Regions from separate parts of the Cytobacillus spartinae genome, predicted to be linked through region 4. Evidence: predicted binding sites of a transcription regulator. Region 4 holds the regulator's gene; each other region holds the start of a gene.
What was found. The regulator Rex, encoded in region 4, represses fermentation and respiration genes when NADH is low (regulators of the CRP and FNR family bind a similar motif). The targets are predictions, from matches to a motif close to TTGTGAAATATTTCACAA.

Region 1 (5,555 bases), on a different contig from region 4:
AGACAAAATGGTTGAAAACTGAGAAGAGGATGTCCTTCATACTGTTGATGAAAGACAAAAGCAAAGAGAGTGAGAGGGAAATGTCCTTCATACTGTTGATGAAAGACAAAATGCAGAGAGAGTGAGAGGGAAATGTCCTTCATACTGTTGATGAAAGACAAAATGCAGAAAGAGTGAGAAGGAAATGTCCTTCATACCTGTTATGAAAGACAAAATACAGAAAGAGCGAGAAGGAAATGTCCCTCATACCTGCGATGAAAGACAAAACGTAGAAAGACCGAAAAAAACTGTCCCACATACTCACTAACGATCATATACAAAACAGATTAACGCTAAAAATAAAAAAGTCCTTCATAGCCACGGACTACGAAGGACAGCCGATCTATTCTGATTTAAGCTTCCATATACCTTGGGAACAAGATATTGTTTTCCAGGTGAACATGCATAAATGTATGTTCTTCCAGCATCTCCAAACGCTTATATACTAGACGGTAAGTTCCGCATGCGTCCATTGGAGGAGTAAAATCTGAGGTAATCTCTCTTAATTCTTTTAGAATGGAGCCAGCATGGTCATGCTCTTTTTCTAATTCACTAATACGACTAAGCATTTCCTCGCGGTTTTCTACTTCAGGATCTTCAAGGGAAAGTAGCATTGGGAAAACCATTTCCTCTTCCTTAGTTGTATGTTCCAATAACTCATTTTTCAATTCGTAGAATAAATCATACACTTTCATCAGTTCAGGACGATGTCCTCCATGTACTTTTGCCACTTTTGTTACATATGGACTTAGAAGTGTTAATTCTTCTCTTAATGTTTCATGATAATGTTCTTTAATATGGTCAATGATTTCATCCGATTTTGAATCAGTCCAAACACCGATATTCTCCTGTGAGTTTTTACTTGCTTCGAAAATTTGGTATAACTCTGACATTAAATTTTCCATATTTACTTCTCGCTCGGCTGCCGCATCTTTTAATGGGATGTTTCCTCCACAGCAAAAATCAATTCTATATTTTTTGAAGATGTCACTTGTTTTAGGAACTTCATTCACAATATTTTTGACTAAAGTAGATTCTGAAAATGGATATTGCATACGATAACCTCCAAAAATTTGATTTATTTATTTAACACCTTAAGAATAATGGATATTAGCAATTCATGTGGTGATGCTCATCACACTTAAAAGAATTCTTTTCTAATTAGCGTGTACACTAATTTCTCTTGATTAGGAAAAAATAACGCTAATTGTACAAATTGTTAAGTTTGTCATGTTAGTCATCTTTGTGTAAGGTTTATAATATTAGAAGGTATGAAATTAAAGGAGACCTGAGCATTAAAAGGGAGATGGATGTTTTGGTAGAAATGAGAAAGCCTATTCCAATCGGCGAAGCCGTTTTAAGAGTAATGAACCATAAGCTGCAAGGGAAAATAGAATATGTATCAATTAATGAAAGTTTTGGACGCTATTTATCGGAAGACATTGTTGCGACAAGCGATGTCCCTCATTTTGATCGAGCACCATACGATGGGTTTGCCGTACGTTCAATCGATACTATAGAAGCATCATTAACAAATCCTGTTGAATTTGAGGTAGTTGACCATATTGGTGCAGGTGCTGTTACGAACAAAGAGATAGGCCCCTTTCAAGCAGTTAGAATCATGACGGGTGCGCAAATGCCTCATGATTGTGATGCTGTCATTATGCTTGAATTAACACAATCAAGTGAGAGACATGGGCAAAGTTTCTTTACGATAAAAAGGTCCTATAAAAAAGGTGATAATGTTTCCTTTAAAGGAGAGGACGCTAAGAAGGGGGAAGTTCTCATCCGAAAGGGAACGCAAGTCAATCCAGGTATACAAGCAGTGTTAGCTACATTTGGGTATGCGAAAGTGCCAGTGGCTAAGAAACCTGTTATTGGATTGTTTGCAACGGGTACTGAACTATTAGAAGTAGAGGATGAATTAGTCGAAGGAAAAATAAGAAATAGTAATTCCCATATGATTTGTGCTCAAATCGAAAGAGTGGGGGCAGAAGCTCTTTATTTTGGTAAGCTTCCTGATGAGTTTGAAACCTGTTATCAAGCAGTTAAAGACGCGATTCATAAAGTGGATCTCCTCATTACAACTGGGGGCGTTTCGGTAGGAGACTTTGACTATTTACCTGCTATTTATGAAAAACTAGGTGCAGAAGTATTATTTAATAAAGTGGCTATGAGACCGGGGAGTGTTACAACGGTAGCAAGTTATGAAAATACACTTTTATTTGGGCTATCGGGCAACCCATCGGCCTGCTACGTCGGATTTGAACTATTCGCAAGACCCATTATTAGAACGATGCTTTTCACAAAACAGCCTCATTTACGAAAGGAAAAAGCAGTGCTTTGGGAAGACTTCTCAAAGGCAAATCCATTTACTCGTTTTGTAAGGAGCCAGTTTTCTGTGTTGGATGGAAAGCTAGTGGTTTCGCCTAGTGGAGTAGACAAATCTAACATTGTGATGAGTTTAGCGGGTGCGAATTCATTAGCCATCCTACCAGGGGGAACGAGAGGATTTAAAAAAGGAGACCTTGTAGATGTTCTTCTGTTGGAGGATCATATTGGAAGCGAATGGCCATGGTAAGACCGGTTATTTTTCAAATTGTTGGTTTTCAAAATAGTGGGAAAACAACATTTGTAAATAAACTCCTACAAAAATTGAATGAAAACGGGATAAACGTAGTTACAATTAAGCATCATGGTCATGGTGGAGTGCCTCAACTTAACGAAGGAAAAGACTCTGCTCAACATGTAAAATCAGGGGCCACCGCTTCCTTAGTGGAAGGGGAGGGGCGGTTGATTTTACATGCAGAAAGACAAAACTGGTCGTTAGAAGAAAAAATACAGTTGCTATCAATTTTTTCTCCCGATGTGATCTTGATTGAAGGGCATAAACATGAAAAATTCCCAAAAGCGGTGATTGTAAGAAGAGATGATGATATTCAACTCATAAAAACACTTACAGGCATAGAGGTAATTTTTTATTGGGAACAGGAACTTCAAGACTTAAGAACCTTTAATAAACCTTCTTACCATGTAGATCAGTCGTTAGGGATGGACTGGATTGTGCAGTATTTAAAAAATCAATTAATAAATTCATAATTGCTTCAAATTTGATCATCTTGTTCATAAAAAAGTTAAAAAAAGTTTCGAAATTTGTCATATATGTAACTTTTATCACTGTTTCAACCATACCTCCAAGCTAAAATGATAGGCAAGGGGACCTATTATGTTTGTTTATATAGCTGGAGGTGAGAATTGTGGAAATGTTTCACATCATTTTATGGATTATTTATCCGTATTCTGTTGTAGCGATACTAGGGATGGGAATCGTGTGGCAGATTGACGCAACAAAGATTCATGAAGAACACTGTTCTATAATGGAGGAGAATCCAATTTTAAGGCGCACGGTATGGAGTTTAATGACATTAAGTATTCTTTCAGGGATAGGTGTTGTTATATTTTATAGTATTTCAGATGAGCCTTTACGGTTATTTCATTGGGTTGTGAGTTTAATTGCCTTAGCACCGGATATGGAACTGATTAAAAACATTTCCTACCTTTCTCGCATTCATTTAATGCTTCTATTAACATTTTTATTGATGTTATCGTTCTCAAGACAGATTTCCTATTTTTTGAGACCACATCGATACTTTAAAAAATACATACTAAAGAGAAGTAGTTAAACCATCAGGTGCCTGGTGGTTTTTTTCGTACAATCACGCAAATATGACACTTGTGTGGCGTTCGCAAATTTGTGATGTGCTTCACTTACTAGATAATTTCTTTGCACTATATTATAGATAGTCAAGTACAAGGAGTGGTTGTAAGATGAAGCTTTTTTTACCGAAACAGCATGGTGCTTGGGCAATGTTAATCATACCATTTTGGCTTGGAGTGATATCAACAAGCTTTATTTGGGAGCATATCCCGTTTTTTATAGGTTGGCTATTCTTATATTTAGCCACATATCCAATGCTATTGTTATTTAAAAAGAAAAAAATTCCTTTTTATATGAGATGGACGTTAATTTATTTGATTCCTGCACTCATTTTACTAATAATTCCTTTGGTTCACAGACCTTCAATCATCTATTTTGGTATAGCGATGTTTCCATTCTTTATTATTAACGCTTATTTTTCTAGCAAGAATAAAGAAAGAGCGTTTCTAAATGATCTTAGTGCTATCACTGTATTTGGAATTGCAGGGCTTGCTAGCAGTTACTTAGTGACAGCTGATATTCATTCATTGGCTTTACTTGCTTTTGTAACCACCTTCTTATTCTTTGTAGGTAGCACATTTTATGTGAAAACAATGATACGAGAGAAAAAGAATCAACTATTCAAATATTTATCATGGGGGTATCATGTACTGGTATCAATTGTATGGTTATTTAGTGGACAATGGTTAATTACACTTGCTTTTCTTCCAAGTCTATACCGTGCAATCTTCTTTTATGGAAAGCCGTTATCTGCAAAAGAAGTAGGAATACTTGAAATTGTAAATGCATCATTCTTCTTTATCGTCATTTCGGTTGTTTTAATTTTCGCCTAAGATACCATAAATAAAATAAAAAGAACCTCGCCAATTGTGAAGCACTAAGCCGAGGTTCTTTTCTTATTCTATATTACAAATTTCGATAGGGCAGTTCTCACAGTCGATTTCGATTTTCAGGTAGTCAATATCGTGAATGGTAATAATCCCTTTGTCAATGGAGATAATGTCATTCTTCCTAAGTTCACTCAACAAACGATTGACTACTTCACGTGATGTTCCACAAAAATTAGCTAGCTCTTGATTGGTAAGAGGTGTTTCAATTAAGATCCCTTCTTCTGTATCTTTTCCATAACTATTGGATAAACGGATCAATGTGGAATATAAAGCTCCTTTTTTACCATGTAATACAAGATCTCTAAATTTCGTTTGAGATTTACGGTGCTGTTGACTAATCCACTTCATAAACTCTAGTGCTAATACGTGGTTTTCAGCAAGCTTATTCTCAAGTTCACTCTTATAAATAACTGCAACCTCACCGCTTTCAATCACTTTAGCGTTCAGCACATACTTTTCAGCTGAACAAAAAAGCGTAAGCTCACCAATTAACTCCCCTTCAGAACACATTCGCAAAGTGAGTTCCCGACCATCAGGGATTATTTTACTCATTTGGATTTTTCCACTTATAACAATAAAGAGTTCATGAGCGGAAGAACCTTCTTGGAAAAGGAAAGCACCTTTCTCCATTTTACGTATATGATGAACAGTTTTTAGAAGTTCTTGTAGTTCTGTTGATACTTCAGTGAATGACGGCATTCTCTAACCACCTTTGTTTGAGGAGAAATAATAAGTACTGTGGTTTTTTATAACTCTTGTGGAAAAAATATACAGTAAGTAGTAACAATATTAGTCTACATTTAATTTAAAGTTTAATAAGAATACAGTCAACCAAATTATGTGAATTTACTATTTATATATTAGAAATGTAAAAAAGTTGTCAATCTTTCCTTTTGTTTTCGTATTAA
Region 2 (5,555 bases), on a different contig from region 4:
TGCAAAGTCTCTCATTATCCTTAAATTCGCGAAGTATTACCTCATCGGTTTTAAAGATATCTGAAGGATCCCCCGACAATGCTACCCAACGGAACGGGCCTTTTCCTTCACAAAATAATGGTCTAATATAAGCCGGAACAAACCCAGGAAAGTCAAATGCATGTTCAACTCCTTCGTCTTTAGCAACTTGACGGATGTTGTTTCCATAATCAAACGTTATTGCTCCATTTTCCTGCATGCTGAGCATGGCTCTAACATGAGTAGCCATACTTTCTTTCGATAACGAGATGTACGTTTCAGGGCTTTGTTTTCGTAATTCTTCAGCCTGTTGCAGACTATATCCTTTAGGAATGTATCCATTCAGTGGGTCGTGGGCAGATGTTTGGTCTGTTAAAACATCTGGGATGAAATTAAGAACCAGCATTTGCGGAAGTAGTTCAGCAGCATTTCCTAGCAAGCCGATAGACAAAGGTTTTCCTTCATCCTTTGCCTTAGTAGCTAGTCGGATAGCCTCTTCTAGACTTTCTGCTTTTACATCCAAATACTTTGTCTGGATCCTCCGCTCAATCCTTGATTCATCAACCTCAATTGCGATACATACTCCGTCGTTCATCGTTACAGCAAGAGGTTGTGCACCACCCATGCCACCTAAACCTGCAGTTAATGTAATGGTGCCTCTCAATGATGAATTAAATCGCTGCCTCGCTAATTCTGCAAACGTCTCATAAGTTCCCTGGACGATTCCTTGGCTTCCAATGTAAATCCAGCTTCCAGCTGTCATCTGACCATACATCATTAAACCTTTTTGATCTAACTCGTGAAAGGTGTTCCAATTCGCCCAAGCAGGAACTAAGTTGGAATTTGCGATTAGCACTTTAGGGGCATTTGCATGTGTTTTGAAAATGCCAACAGGTTTCCCTGATTGTACAAGTAAAGTTTCATCCTCTTCTAGATCGAGAAGAGATTTTTTTATCGAATCGTAACACTCCCAGTTGCGGGCTGCTTTTCCGATTCCACCATATACAACTAGGTCTTCAGGTCTTTCAGCTACCTCTTCATCTAAATTATTCATCAGCATTCTTAAAGCGGCTTCTTGAACCCATCCCTTTGCATGGAGATTGCTTCCTTTAAAATTTTCTATCTTCCTTTTTTGTACCATCTCGAAATCGCTCCTTTAAAAAATAGCTTATGGTTAAATCTATTAATAACAGGAGCGTTTTATATCAATTGAAGTCTATTTCAACTCTTAAAAAAATCTAAAATATATAGACAAGTTTTTACTCCTACCTGGCATATGTTAGTAGTGGACAATCTATGGAGGTGTAGTTATGCGTTTTTTAGTGTTAAAAAGAAGTTCATTGGTATTTGTCTTTCTTATTTTTCTTACAGCAGCGACAGCGACGCTATGGTTTTACCTAAATTCAGATTCTGTGACAGCCTTTAATCAGGAGGCAAAAGAGAGTAAAGTTAGAGAAATTCATATGGTTACGGGAGAATTTAAATCCAAGACGGATGATGGAAAGGAAATTGAAGCTTACCGTTGGGACCCTGGGACAATTTTCGTTGAGAAAGGCGAAAAAGTTAAATTGAAAATTTGGGGTGTAAACGGAGCTGAGCATCCTTTCATAATTGAAGGAACTGATATTAAAGGGACTGTCAAAAAAGGACAAGAAACCGTTGTTGATTTACAGCTAAAAGATGAAGGAGTTTATCGATTAATTTGTCTAACACACCCTGATAAAGATAGTAACGGTCCGATGATTGCTTATATCGTGGTAGACTAATCATTCATAACCATTTTAAAAGGAGGATAAGGTTGCGACTTTATCCTCCTTTGGCTTTGCTTCCTTAGAACAGAAATAAAATCTACTAGCTTTCACCCCCCTCTGCAACAAAATCTAATACATATTTTTCCATATATGTAAACATATTTCCCCTTCTTTATAATCATTATCAATTGTCAAAATATCTCCAAATGAAACGGCTTTTCCCCTCTACTTTTACACTATTAATGACGTTACAATAGTGTTATCAAATTCGATAGTGTTTTGTATAACAGTTTTTAAAAAATGATATTTCATTATAGTACACAAAATCAAATTCAAAGAAAATACCTAGTGCTTTTCTCCTCGTTATTATTTGTTTTAAGTCAATGTTCATAATAATGTCAAAATACAAGTTTAATTATGTGATGTTCTTCACACTAAAACTGTTATACTTTAAGTAAGATGTAATTGTAACAACTGTTATATTCAAAAATATATAAAAATGAATTAAGAGGTGGACCATTATGGACCAATGGAAAGGTTTTTCAGCAGGTAGTTGGCAAAGAGAAGTAAACGTAAGAGACTTTATATTAAAAAACTTTACTCCTTATACAGGGAACGACTCTTTTTTAGCAGGTCCTACAGAAGCAACAACTGAACTTTGGAAACAAGTAATGGAATTAACGAAAAAAGAACGTGAAAACGGTGGAGTTCTTGATATGGACACTGAGGTTGTGTCATCCATTGTCTCTCATGGTCCTGGTTATTTAAATAAAGATCTTGAAAAGGTAGTTGGAGTTCAAACGGATCAACCATTTAAGCGTTCCCTTCAACCTTATGGCGGCATTAGAATGGCTCAACAAGCTTGTGAATCATATGGTTTCGAGTTAAACAAAGAAATAGAAAGAATCTTTACTGACTTTAGAAAAACTCATAACCAAGGTGTTTTTGACGCATATACAGATGAAATGAAGCTGGCTCGTAAAGTCGGAATTATCACTGGGTTACCAGATGCATACGGACGTGGTCGTATTATCGGTGACTATCGCCGTGTAGCTCTATACGGAGTGGACTTTTTAATAGAAGAAAAGAAAAAGGATTTAGCAGGTACTACACCAGTGATGAGTGAAGAAATCATCCGTTTACGCGAAGAAATCTCTGAGCAAATTCGTGCTTTACAAGAATTAAAACAACTTGGCGAGATGTATGGGTTTGATCTCTCGCAACCAGCAAGCAATGCAACGGAAGCATTCCAATGGTTATACCTAGCTTACCTTGCAGCGATTAAGGAACAAAACGGTGCAGCTATGAGCTTGGGTCGTGTTTCAACTTTCCTAGACATTTATATCGATAGAGATCTTCAAAGCGGATTAATGAATGAAGAGGAAGCTCAAGCTTTAGTTGATCACTTCGTCATGAAACTACGTTTAGTAAAATTTGCTCGTACACCAGATTATAATGAATTATTTAGCGGAGACCCTACTTGGGTAACGGAATCTATCGGTGGGATGGCTACAGATGGTCGTTCATTAGTCACAAAGAGCTCATTCCGATTCTTACACACTTTATCAAACCTTGGGCCTGCACCGGAACCAAATTTAACGGTTCTTTGGTCAACCAAATTACCTGAAGGGTTCAAGGAATATTGTGCAAAAATGTCAATTGAGACAAGTTCCATCCAATATGAAAATGATGATATTATGCGACCTGAATGGGGTGACGATTACGGAATTGCGTGCTGTGTTTCTGCAATGGAAATTGGGAAACAAATGCAATTCTTCGGCGCTCGTGCGAACTTAGCAAAAGCCCTGCTTTATTCTATTAATGGCGGAAAAGATGAAAAGCATAAAATTCAAGTTGCACCTGAGTTCTCCCCTATTACTTCTGAAGTATTAGATTACGAAGAAGTGATGGCGAAATTTGATCAAACAATGGATTGGTTAGCTGGATTATATATTAACACATTAAATATCATTCATTACATGCACGATAAATATAGCTACGAAAGAATTGAGATGGCACTACACGATTCACAAATTCTTCGTACAATGGCAACAGGTATCGCAGGTCTAAGTGTTGTCGCTGATTCCTTAAGTGCGATTAAGTATGCTCAAGTAAGACCAATTCGTGACGAAAATGGAATTGCCGTTGATTTTGAAATTGAAGGCGATTTCCCTAAATACGGTAACAATGATGATCGTGTAGACCTTATCGCAGTAGATTTGGTTGAACGCTTTATGAGTAAACTTCGCAAACACAAAACGTACCGTGATTCTCTTACAACGATGTCGATCTTAACCATTACTTCAAACGTTGTTTACGGTAAGAAAACAGGTAATACTCCTGATGGCCGTCGTGCTGGTGAGCCTTTCGCTCCTGGTGCAAATCCGATGCATGGAAGAGATACAAAAGGAACACTCGCTTCCCTCTCTTCTGTTGCAAAATTACCTTATAACTATGCCCTGGACGGAATATCTAACACGTTCTCAATCGTGCCAAAAGCTTTAGGGAAAGATGATGAGAGCAGAGTTAAGAACCTTGTAAGCATTCTTGATGGATACTCCATTAAACAAGGACACCACTTAAATGTTAACGTGTTTAACAGAGAAACATTGCTTAATGCTATGGAACATCCGGAAGAATATCCGCAACTAACGATTCGTGTGTCTGGATATGCTGTTAACTTTATTAAACTAACTAGAGAACAACAGCTTGATGTCATTAACAGAACATTCCACGGATCGATGTAACAATAATAATACAAGTGTAAGGAGCGTATGAACAAATGCGCTCCCCCTTTTCTTAAAACAGGAGGAGATTTCATCATGAACGGAAACATACATTCTATCGAAACATTCGGAACAGTTGATGGTCCAGGGATTCGCTACGTCGTTTTTACCCAAGGGTGCCTTTTGCGCTGTCAATTTTGCCATAACGCAGATACATGGGAAATTGGGACTGGCAAGGAAGTGTCTGTTTCTGATATCATTGATGATTTGAAATCGTATCTTCCTTTTATTGATGCTTCAGGCGGCGGGATTACAGTAAGTGGCGGCGAACCACTTCTTCAAGTTCCCTTCTTAATTGAATTGTTTAAAAAATGTAAAGACCTTGGAATTCATACAACTATTGATTCATCAGGTGGATGCTTCTCGCATGCGGAACATTTCCAAAATAACCTGGAGGAATTGTTAAAGTATACAGATCTTGTTCTCCTAGATTTAAAACATATCGATCGAAAAAAGCATATTAATTTAACTGGAATGGCGAATGACCATATCCTTGAATTTGCGCATTTTCTCTCCGATCACCACGTACCCATTTGGGTCCGTCATGTTCTTGTACCATCTATTACGGATGACGAGGAAGATTTACGTAAATTAGGTGATTTTATTGGAACCCTGTCCAATGTTGAAAAAGTAGAGGTCCTCCCCTACCATAAGCTTGGTGTTTATAAGTGGGAAGCCCTTGGTTTAACATATCCTTTAAAGGATATTGAACCACCAAGTGATGAAATTGTTGAGATGGCTCAGCGCCTATTAACAGAAAAATTAAACTAATTCAAAAGTACTATTCCCATGTGGTTTAGTACTTTTTTATTATTCATTATTACTATATAATGGAAGTATGAGGTGATACATATGGCAATTTCTAAGAAACGGAATCTTCTTTTATATTTAGTTTTAACTAGTTTAGTAGTATTAGCGAACTATTCTCTATACCACTTTCCAATCTATAAAACCATCCCTGATGGTGCTGTTTTAGGATCCATTCTGGATTTCCTAATTG
Region 3 (5,555 bases), on a different contig from region 4:
GTGTAGCCACTTGTTCGCGAATAGCTGCAACGGCTTTTTCTTTCTGTTGCTCGATTTCTAGCTTAGCAGATTCTTTAATACGCTCAGCTTCGCTACGTGCCAATGTAATGATTTCATCACGTTGTACGTCGCCTTGCTTTTTCGCGTTTTCAATTAATCCTTGTGCTTCAGTACGAGCTTCTTTTAGAAGGTTACGTTGGTCTTCTAAAAGTTTTTGTGTTTCAGCACGACTTTGTTCAGCCGCATTTATTTCATTTGCAATATGTTCTTCACGTTGTTTCATGATGCCCATTAATGGACCCCATGCGTACTTTTTTAACAATGCTAACAAGATGATGAACATTGCTAATTGGAAAAGAATATCTCCTCCATTAAAGCCACCACCAGCTGCACCTAATACTAGATTGCTTGTTAACACCCTCGATTCACTCCCTTCAAGAGTCGTTCACTTATAAAAAAACAATTTACCGAAAAACGATATTGTTAGAATATGAACATAAAGGAATGGCGAAGGAACTCATTAAATGATCTTCGCCATTTTTAGTCATCTTGTTACAGTACTAATTATCCACCAATAACCATGAACGCGATAACTACTCCAATGATCGGAATCGCCTCAACTAACGCTACCCCGATGAACATTGTAGTTTGAAGCATACCACGTGCTTCTGGTTGACGAGCGATACCTTCAACTGTTTTTGATACGATAAGACCGTTACCGATACCAGCACCTAGTGCTGCTAAACCGATTGCGATTGCTGCTGCTAAAAGACCCATTATAAAGTTCCTCCTTAATGTATAAAAAAATTATTTTTTTGAAAATGTTTGTTCATTAAATGAACAGGTATATATTAATGGTCATGACTCACTTTGTGAGCCAAGTAAACCATCGTTAACATGGTAAAGATAAACGCTTGGATTGCCCCGATGAAAATCGAGAATCCTTGCCAAGCTAACATTGGAATTATGGCTGCTAAATGACCGCCTATTCCTACAGCAAGACTTCCTGCAAGTAACGTTAGAAGGATTTCTCCTGCATAGATGTTACCGTAAAGACGAAGTCCAAGAGTTAAAGTGTTTGCAAACTCTTCAATAATTTTAAGCGGGAATAAGAACCACATAGGTCTTGCAAACTCTCGACCGTATTCTTTTGCTCCCTTAAGTTTCACACCATAATAATGTGATAACGCTACAACCATCGCCGCTAGAGTTAACGTTACGACTGGATCGGCTGTTGGTGATTTCCACCATAAGTAATCGTCATAAACGACCGCAAACGGTAGTCCTAACATATTTGATACGAAGATATACATCATTAAAGTTATACCTAGAATGTGAAATCTTCCGCCATCTTTCCAATCCATCGTACTATTGATGATATTCTTTACAAAGTCCATGATCCATTCAAAGAAGTTTTGCAATCCTGTTGGTTTCATGGCCAACGTACGAGTAGAAAGAACAGCAATGATAAAAACGATTGCACTTGCAACAGTAATCATCAATATGTTTGATAAGTTAAAGGTTAAGCCCATAAAATCTACTAATGGAGCTTTATGATGCACAGTATTCACCTCTCTTCCCGCTATTTACTACGTGAATTAAAAGCTTGCAGAAAAAAATCTATCATAATGACAATATAAGATGTCATTAATCCAAAAATAACACTATATAAATGAAGCTTATCAGGATATTCAAGCGCAAGCATTACAGCTAAAACTGCTGTAGCCATCCTTGATAGCATACCTAGTGATCGTACTTTTTCACCTTTCGCAACTGCTTCACCAAACTTGTCCGTCTTTCTTGCGAGCAACCACAAGTTAAATAGGCTTAAGCTTGTACCGAGAATAAGCCCTAAAAAAATAGTTTGATATGAAGTGAAACCCCAGCCAAGAACGTACAGTGACAACAATAAGAATATGTATTTACGTTGCCTGATATAGATTGCTTTTAATTCCGGCATTGTTGTTTAATCTCCTGAGAAAAAATGTTGGACTAGACGGATCATAGCGAAAACACCTGCTGCTAACCCCATTAGCAATCCGATAATTAAAAATAGTGGTTCGGTTCCTGCGGTTCGGTCAAGCCATCTTCCTAGGAAAATTCCCACTAAGACAGACCCGACTAATTGAGAAAGTATCGCGGACATCAGTGCCATTGCTTGCAATGGATGACGGTTTCTTTGTTTCATTTTGAACGCATCCTCTCTATAAGAGAATGGTGATGGGCCTTAGAGGTAATGGTAGGATTTTCACTCCCAACATAAGCAATATGCTGATGTTGTAATTTACACTACACAAGGTTTGTAAACCCTATCATTTATGCCCTTTGTAAGCATACAATAGGCAAATGTCAATGTCAATGCGTTTCGAGTGAAAAAGTTCACAATTAAATCCGTTAAATTTTTCTATCAGAAAGTCGTTCACAATATCTTCACTTTTTCTTTTTTTTTCATATTGAAAAAGTGAAGATACTTGTTCTATTCAGCTTTCTTAACGGTTAATTATCATTATTGCTGTTTCAATTGTGTCCTCTTGTCCTGCCTTTATTGCAAAGACTTTCGCCAAGTATACTCCTGGCATCGGCAAGTTTTCCGGCTTTACTTCCTCTTTAACCATACCTTTACTTACATTTCTCTTCCAATCTAGAAATCCTATAAACCGAAAATTGTCTGGATCAAATAATGCGATTCCAAATTCTTCAGCCCCACCTGGTAAATATACTTCATACCGGTAAGTCCCCTTCTGATCTCCCAATCCAAAATCAAACCCCATGACCCTTGGATAGTTTGGTTCTTCTAATACATATAAGTAAGGGATTGAAATAGATTGGGACCCCGCCTGAAGTTCCAAATGACCATCCTGGATTTTTTTATTAAAAACACTTGGATCAACAGACATATTGATAGCTATTTTCTTTTTTTCGTTAGGCCCAACCGTAAAGGATAACGGAACCTCCCATTTGATTCCTTTTGCACTTTTAGGAACAGATATGGAGTATTTCTCTGCCCTTTCACCAACATTGCGTATCGTTATATATTGCGTATGCTCGTGCTGCTGGTCAGAAATCTTGAACTTTCCAAATTGCAATGAAGCTGGACTAACAAGGGTGTTAGTGTTTATGGCAGCATCTACTTGTATCCTACCAGCCCCCTGAACGTATGTGCTGTAGGGATTTCCTTTTTCATCACGAATAGGTTTGGCTGTATTCATGATGGATGCTTTAATTTCATCTGGTCCCCAATCAGGATGTGCTTGCTTAATTAATGCACACGCTCCAGCTACATGAGGAGCAGCCATACTAGTTCCCTGTAACGCTAAATATCCTCCTGGAATCGTGCTATTTATCGCTACACCCGGTGCGACAACGTCAGGCTTAATCTCCCAAGTTGAGGTTACGGGACCACGCGAGCTGAAATCTGCCATTAAATCTTTCTCTTCTATTAAATGGGTACGGACATATGGGGTACTATTTTTAATTAATTTTTTTATGCTGAGCCCTATATTTTTAGATACTGTTGCGACCGGTATATCTACTTTTCCCTCCAAATTCCCAATAAAACTTCCTTTTGTATTGTTGTAGATGATAACGGCTTTTGCACCTGCTTCATGTGCGTTCATTGCTTTTTCAGTAAATGTAATCTCTCCGCGTTCTATTAATGCCACTTTGCCTTTTACATTCTTTAACTCTTCTTTTTTTCCCAATCCACCAAAAGCAATTTGATAGGAGCGATCTAAATCCCAAAGGATGGCGCCTTGCATCGGTTCCAAGCGAATGGCCTCTTCTACGCCGTCGATGTTTACATATGGGATCTTTAGCGGTGGAGTCGATGCCCCGACCGAAATAGCTTTGCTTGCTGTTCCCGGCGATCCAACTGTCCACATATTGGGTCCAGAATTTCCTGAGGACGTTACAGCGACTATCCCACTGTCGACGGCTTTGTTTAAAGCCAAGCTTATGGGCAGGTCTGGACCATTTATCGTGTTTCCAAGTGATAAGTTTAGAATATCGACTTTGTCCTTTATAGCCGCATCAATTGCTGCAATCACTTGCTCCGTTGTCCCTGTCCCTCCAGGCCCTAACGCTCGGTAAGCAATAATTTTTGCATCAGGAGCTACACCGGTAATTCTTCCGTTAGCCGCAATGACTCCGGCAACATGGGTACCGTGAAGTGTATTTTGGCCAATATAGCTTTTCGTCTCCATCGGATCATCGTCACTATCTACTAAATCACGCCCACCACCATAACTACGTCTGAGGTCAGGATGTGTATAATCGATACCTGTATCAATTACTCCCACCTTAATTCCTTTCCCGGTTAACCTATGATCCTTTAGGTCAAAATAGCCTCTTACGGTTTCTCCTCCAATAATGCGGATATTTTCCTCCACCTTTTCAACTTTGTAGGTGTTTACTGGCGAAATGGTAGCTACTTGATTAGATTTACTCAGCTCTCGAATGGATTCGTTTGAGCCCTTGATTGAAAAACCAGTTAAAGCATGTTCAAATATGTAGCGAAGCTTTACGTCAGGATATGGTTCAAGGAGCCTTTGAATTTCAGATTGGGTTAATTTGGTTGGCAAAGTCACAATTGCTACTTTTTCTTCTGCAGGTGACTCTTCTGGAATCGGAGGGTGTTCTAACCTGGATTGCCCATAGACTGAGGATGAAAAAAGATTTGCTATTATTAATAGAAGGAATAGGATTTTTTTCAAGTTGTGTGCACCCCCGGAAGTGATGATTGTGTTGGATATAAACTGATTAAGCTATACTTATCCCTCTACAACCTAAATTTTTCTACCTTTCAAATAGGGTTTTCATGTAGTGGAAAAAGTATGCATTATTGGGGTTGTTGATGGTATTGGGTTGATTTTTTTGAGCCTGTGGTGGGGAGGTTCATGGAGGTAAGTAGAGTATGGGCTATATTTCGAGATGATATTTTTAAGAATTGCTGACATTCACGATTTGTTATCGTTCTTTTTATTAAGTAAAAATAGTCATTAATTACTTGAATATGGGCATCTTTGTTTGAGGTTTGACACTTTGTACAATACCATCGTGCAAAAGCTCGCTCCATAGGTGCATATCGGCATGATGGGCATTGAACTCCTAAAATAAGTTGATCTGGTGTTAGGTTGTAATATTGGAAAATATCTTGGTGTAATGGAATATTTGCTTGAAGAAGAAGTTTACTAAGTTTTCTAAGATCCTTTTTTTCAAGTTGTTCATTTTTGTAGATGAGTTCAAAATCTTTAATTCTATCCATCAACAATTCACTATGAACGACGCGCTTAAAGAGCTGATGATTGCCAGGGTTTTTTTTTAGAACAGTGCTGGGGTTACTAATAATGATAAGATACTCGACAGGGAGGTTTTTATACTTATTCTTTTCTAACCAATTTTGAAATTGTAACGTTTGCCTTTTCACTTGGCTGACAGGATTTGAAAAACCAGTTTCGATACCATCAAGTGTTCTAATTAGTTGGTTAGAGTACTTATCAAAAAAGAGGGTCCCTGATATATTCTTAACTTCTAAGAGGAGGACGAAATACGAGGAA
Region 4 (5,555 bases):
TCCAACTAGAGCGATGCTTTCTCCCCTTGTTAGACGGAAAGAGATTTGTTCGGATACTTTTTCACCGTTGTATCCGATAGCAAGATCCTCAACTTTAAGTACATCATTGCCACTTTGTCTTTCGATTTCAAAAGAAAAGTTGGCTGACTTTTCATCGCCGAGAGGTTTATCCATTAATTGCATTTTTTCGAGCTTTTTGCGTCGACTTTGAGCTCTTTTAGTTGTTGAAGCTCGTGCAAGGTTTCGTTGAATAAAATCCTGAAGCTTTGCTACTTCTTCTTGTTGCTTTTCATATTGTTTCATATCACGTTCATAATTCTCTGCTTTTTGGTCAAGGTAAGCACTATAGTTTCCAGTAAACTTTGTAATTTGCTTACGGGATATCTCGTATACTTGATTGACGACTTTGTCTAGGAAATATCGGTCATGGGAAACAATTAAAATGGCTCCATGATATCCTTGTAAATACTGCTCAAGCCAGGAAAGCGTATCGATATCTAAATGGTTTGTCGGCTCGTCTAAGATTAGAATATCAGGCTTTTTTAATAGCAGCTTACCTAGAGCTAATCTTGTCTTTTGCCCACCGCTTAAGCTATCTATTTTAGTCGAGTAATCAAAGGAATGGAAGTTAAGTCCGTGAAGAACAGAACGAATATCTGATTCGTACTGATAACCACCATTTTCTTTAAATTGAACTTGCAATAGATCGTACTCTTTTAGAATCCGTTCGTATTCACTCGACTGAAAGGAAGAAGGGTCAGACATGGCTTCTTCGAGTTTACGGAGTTCTTTCTCTTGGCGTCTAAGGTTTTCAAATACAGTAAGCATTTCATCCCAAATGGAGAGACCTGACTCTAAACCGGTATTTTGAGCAAGATAACCAATGGTTACCTCTTTTGGCTTAATAATGTCCCCGCTGTCTTTAGACATATGCCCAGCAATGATTTTAAGTAGAGTTGATTTCCCCGCTCCATTCCTACCTACTAAAGCAATTCGGTCACGCGTTTGCACTTCTAGCTTTATATTCGTTAAAATAGGGTCAGCACCGTATGATTTTGATAATTGGTTCACTTGCAGTAATATCATAACTTTCACCTCTATATTTCTAGAGTTAGTTTAACGTAATAAAAGGAGTAGAGCAATAAAAGTAAATGAAAGGAATCGAATTCCTGTTAACTATCAATATTACGCAAAGCCGTAGTAAACTTTTATTGTGAAGGATAGTACAATCTTTACTTACAGAATGGGTAAAATAGTGTATGATTTGAGTGAGGTGTTGTAAGATGGGGGAATTTACCCACTTTAATAATGAAGGTAGAGCGAAAATGGTCGATGTGAGTGATAAAGTAGAGACAGTTCGAACGGCCATTGCTAACTCTAGTATAACGGTAAATAAAGAGATTTACGATCGAATTACCAATAATGAGATGAAAAAAGGAGATGTTCTAGCTGTAGCGCAAGTGGCTGGAATTATGGCATGTAAAAAAACATCAGAGATTATCCCAATGTGCCACCCTATTCCTTTGACTGGGATTGACATTTCATTCACATGGGAACAAGAAGAGGATCAATACACCCTTTTCATAGCAGCTTCTGTAAAGACAAAAGGGAACACGGGTGTGGAAATGGAAGCGCTAACAGCAGCATCTGCTTGTGCTTTGACTGTATATGATATGTGTAAGGCTGTAGATAAAGGAATGGTGATAGGTAAAACCTATCTAGTTGAAAAAACTGGCGGTAAAAATGGGGATTTTAAAAGAGAAGATAGATTAAAATAAGCCAATTAAAATACGGGCGGGGGATTTCGGATGAATAATGAAACAATGAAGATTCCGCAAGCAACGGCAAAGCGGTTACCTCTATATTATCGATTTTTAAAAAACCTTCACTCATCAGGAAAACAAAGAGTTTCTTCTGCTGAGTTAAGTGAAGCGGTGAAAGTAGATTCAGCAACAATCCGAAGGGATTTTTCGTATTTTGGAGCTTTAGGGAAAAAGGGTTATGGATACAATGTAAATTATCTACTATCTTTCTTCCGAAAAACGCTAGATCAAGATGAGTTAACGAAAGTAGCATTAATCGGTGTAGGTAACTTAGGTACAGCATTTTTAAATTACAATTTCTTAAAGAATAATAATACAAAAATTGAAGTCGCTTTTGACGTTGACCACGGTAAAGTAGGTACTAGTATAGGCGATGTTCCTATTCACCATATGGATGATTTAGAGAAGGTAATCGAGAAGGAAGATGTTCAAGTGGCTATTCTGACGGTTCCATCGACGTTTGCCCAGTCCATTACAGATCGTCTTGTACAAGTTAATGTAAAGGGAATATTAAACTTCACACCGGCAAGGTTAACAGTACCATCTTTCATTAGGGTCCATCATATTGATTTAGCTGTTGAATTGCAATCACTTGTTTATTTTCTGAAGCACTATGGCGTTGAAGCCGAGGATAGTGAATAAAATCACGAAAATCTAGTAAAGTGCAAAAAGAATTAACCAATATAAAATAGTTGAAGATAGTAATAAATCCGTTATGATAGAATGAGGGAGGTGAGGCAGGATGATGAATATCGGTATGGGAAGCCTCATACTTATTGTGTTCGTTGCTTTATTAATATTTGGTCCTAAGAAGTTACCTGAGCTAGGTAAAGCAGCAGGGAACACTTTACGTGAATTTAAAAACGCTACTAAAGGTTTAGCAGATGATGATGACGATACAAAAAAAGAAAATAAGAGCGACACAAATTAAATTTTTATACAAATAAAGGTGAGCTTAATTCCAGATTTTCATAAGTTTTATCCTTTATTAATTTATATGTACGGTGAATACTTATTTTTATGTGATGTTAGGATGAAATACAATGAGTCATAAAGATATGACGATGTTTGAACATATTGGCGAGTTAAGAAAACGGCTTGTTATTTCGGTCGTTTTCTTCTTCGTTGCAACAATTGCAAGTTTCTTTATTGCGGAGCCGTTAATCGTCTATTTGCAGAAAGCTGATGAAGCAAAAGAACTTACGATGAATGCGTTTCGTCTGACAGATCCAATCAAGATTTATATGCAATTTGCTTTTCTGATTGCATTTGTTATGACTTCACCCTTTCTTTTATATCAATTATGGGCTTTTATAAGTCCCGGCTTGTATGAAAAAGAGAGGAAAGTGACGCTAAGCTACATTCCAATATCCGTTATTCTATTTATTAGTGGTATTGCTTTTTCTTATTTTATTTTGTTTCCATTTGTCGTCGAATTCATGACGAGAATCGCAAACCGATTAGATATTAATCAGGTAATTGGAATTAATGAGTACTTTCAATTCCTATTCCAATTGACGATTCCATTTGGATTACTGTTTCAGCTACCCGTTATTATCATGTTTTTAACGCGATTAGGAATTGTGACACCTATGTACTTGGCAAAGGTTCGAAAATACGCTTACTTTATTCTGATTGTCATAGCAGCATTTATTACGCCACCTGAGCTTTTATCTCATATGATGGTTACAGTGCCGCTACTAATCCTGTACGAAGTGAGTATATTAATTTCGAGATTTGCTTATAAAAAAGCCCAGCAGGCTGAACAGATTTTAGAAGAGGAAATATAAACAATAAAGGCCATCAGAAGTAAAATTCTGATGGCCACTTTAATGTGTTAACTTATCTCTGTCGGTTGTTTAGCCCACTTAATCGCTCGAACTTGAATCTCGCCAATTTTCTCTTCTAGTTCTTCAGGGGGAAGGGGATGTCCAAAGAAATAACCTTGTATTTCAGTACAGTTATTTTTTTGTAAAATCACTACTTGATCCTCTTCCTCTACGCCTTCTGCAATAACTAGTAGGTTTAAATTTTGTGCCATTGTAATGATGGTCGAAACAATCGCAGCATTTGCCTGATTGCTTGCAATATCTTTTACAAAGGAACGATCAATCTTTAGACGGTCGATAGGTAGTACCTTTAGATAGTTGAGAGAGCTGTATCCAGTTCCAAAATCATCAATGCTTATTTTAATTCCAAGTTTTTTCAAATCATTTAGAACCGGAATCGCCTGTTTCACATCTATTGTCATGCTCTCCGTAATTTCTAGTTCTAGTAAATGCGGCTCAAGCCCGGTTTCTTCTAGGACAGAAGCAACCATATTGATAAGATTTGATTGTAAAAATTGCCTAGTAGATAAGTTCACAGATATAGACAAAGTAGGGAGACCATTGTTCTTCCATTCTGTCACTTGCTTACAAGCAGTTCTTAAAACAAATTCTCCAATCGGAACAATTAATCCGGTTTCCTCCGCTATTGGAATAAACTTTCCTGGTGAGATAAGTCCTTTTTCTGGATGGTTCCAACGAATGAGAGCCTCAACGCCTGTTAATTCTCCTGTTTGAACGTTAACCTTCGGCTGATAATATACCATGAACTCATTACGCTCAATGGCCTTTCGAAGATCATTTTCAAATACTAGTTCTTCGTAGGTTAGATCTTCAACAATAGGTGAATACAAGGAAAACGTATTCCCGAGTTCTTTAACCCTAAACATAGCGAAATTTGCATGTTTAATCAATGACTCCACATCTTCGCCATCTGTTGGGTATAAGGAGATCCCAATACTTGCTGTGGTAAGGATTTCATACCCGTTTATGATAATGGGCTTATTGATGGTTTGAACGATTTTTTCAGCGACTTGGATAGCGTCCTTGCCTTCACTGATGGCAGGTAAAAGAATGAGAAACTCATCTCCTCCTATCTTTGCGACAATGTCATCAGGACCGATACAGTCACGAATTTGTCCCCCAACGTTTTTTAAAAGTAAATCCCCAAAATCATGTCCTAGAGAGTCATTAACCTTCTTAAATCGATCCAAATCGAGAAACAACACGGCAAGTAAGGATGATTCTTCTTCGTTGTTTTTCTTCTGAATTGCTTGTCCGACCTTTTCTTTGAAAAAACGAAAATTTGGAAGCTGCGTAATATAATCATGATAGGCAGAATGATGTAAAGATTCATAGGCAAAAATTAAATCCAATGAGAGAGCAATTTGGTTCGTGAAAACGGAGAGAGACTGTACCATTGAATCACTGAAATAATTCTCCTTCATGCTCCCTAGATTTAATGTACCTATGGGTTTTTCCTTACTAGTCAATGGAATGATGAGTGAAGACCTGATGTTTGGTTCTACAAAGATACCTTTAAGTTCACTAAAGCCCATATGGTTCTGGATAAATGGAACATCACTGTTCATCACGTTTTGCAAAACATTATTAGTTAACGAAGAAGTCTGTATGTCACTATTCTTTAAAAAATATAACCTACCGCCATCTTTCAATTGTTGGTCAACTAAACTAATAGAGGTTGCTTCGATTTTCATAAAATCTTGGATTTCTTTTAAGATTACGAGTAAGACCTCTTCACGGAGAATATCTTTCTTTATCACGGATTGTGCAATTTTTCTATTGGTTTCAAGCATGTTTATATTTTCAGTAAGGCTTTTCGTTGCTTTATCAATTTCGGTTTGCAGAGTGGCCTCGTTGGCTTCTATTCTTTTTGCCATCTTGT

Region 1: ACFYKX_RS06970 (YwiC-like family protein) is a predicted target of Rex. The motif match lies at 3,792-3,809, and genes of this name have one in related genera.
Region 2: pflB (formate C-acetyltransferase) is a predicted target of Rex. The motif match lies at 2,187-2,204, and genes of this name have one in related genera.
Region 3: ACFYKX_RS14720 (AtpZ/AtpI family protein) is a predicted target of Rex. The motif match lies at 2,368-2,385, and genes of this name have one in related genera.

What each region holds. Positions count from the first base shown of each region.
Region 1 is NZ_JBIACK010000002.1:197,232-202,786, forward strand. Features, by position in the region: gene ric (iron-sulfur cluster repair di-iron protein) at 393-1,094, opposite strand; gene ACFYKX_RS06955 (molybdopterin molybdotransferase MoeA) at 1,355-2,620, shown strand; gene mobB (molybdopterin-guanine dinucleotide biosynthesis protein B) at 2,614-3,138, shown strand; gene ACFYKX_RS06965 (respiratory nitrate reductase subunit gamma) at 3,303-3,722, shown strand; gene ACFYKX_RS06970 (YwiC-like family protein) at 3,868-4,590, shown strand; gene ACFYKX_RS06975 (Crp/Fnr family transcriptional regulator) at 4,654-5,346, opposite strand.
Region 2 is NZ_JBIACK010000001.1:529,310-534,864, forward strand. Features, by position in the region: gene hutU (urocanate hydratase) at 1-1,159, opposite strand, end outside; gene ACFYKX_RS02540 (cupredoxin domain-containing protein) at 1,329-1,784, shown strand; gene pflB (formate C-acetyltransferase) at 2,291-4,516, shown strand; gene pflA (pyruvate formate-lyase-activating protein) at 4,592-5,326, shown strand; gene ACFYKX_RS02555 (hypothetical protein) at 5,408-5,555, shown strand, end outside.
Region 3 is NZ_JBIACK010000007.1:87,346-92,900, forward strand. Features, by position in the region: gene ACFYKX_RS14700 (F0F1 ATP synthase subunit B) at 1-418, opposite strand, end outside; gene atpE (F0F1 ATP synthase subunit C) at 565-777, opposite strand; gene atpB (F0F1 ATP synthase subunit A) at 852-1,562, opposite strand; gene ACFYKX_RS14715 (ATP synthase subunit I) at 1,583-1,960, opposite strand; gene ACFYKX_RS14720 (AtpZ/AtpI family protein) at 1,967-2,188, opposite strand; gene ACFYKX_RS14725 (S8 family serine peptidase) at 2,490-4,712, opposite strand; gene ACFYKX_RS14730 (nuclease-related domain-containing protein) at 4,838-5,555, opposite strand, start outside.
Region 4 is NZ_JBIACK010000022.1:4,699-10,253, forward strand. Features, by position in the region: gene ACFYKX_RS25730 (ABC-F family ATP-binding cassette domain-containing protein) at 1-1,086, opposite strand, end outside; gene moaC (cyclic pyranopterin monophosphate synthase MoaC) at 1,284-1,778, shown strand; gene ACFYKX_RS25740 (redox-sensing transcriptional repressor Rex) at 1,809-2,465, shown strand; gene ACFYKX_RS25745 (twin-arginine translocase TatA/TatE family subunit) at 2,566-2,754, shown strand; gene tatC (twin-arginine translocase subunit TatC) at 2,867-3,613, shown strand; gene ACFYKX_RS25755 (EAL domain-containing protein) at 3,661-5,555, opposite strand, start outside.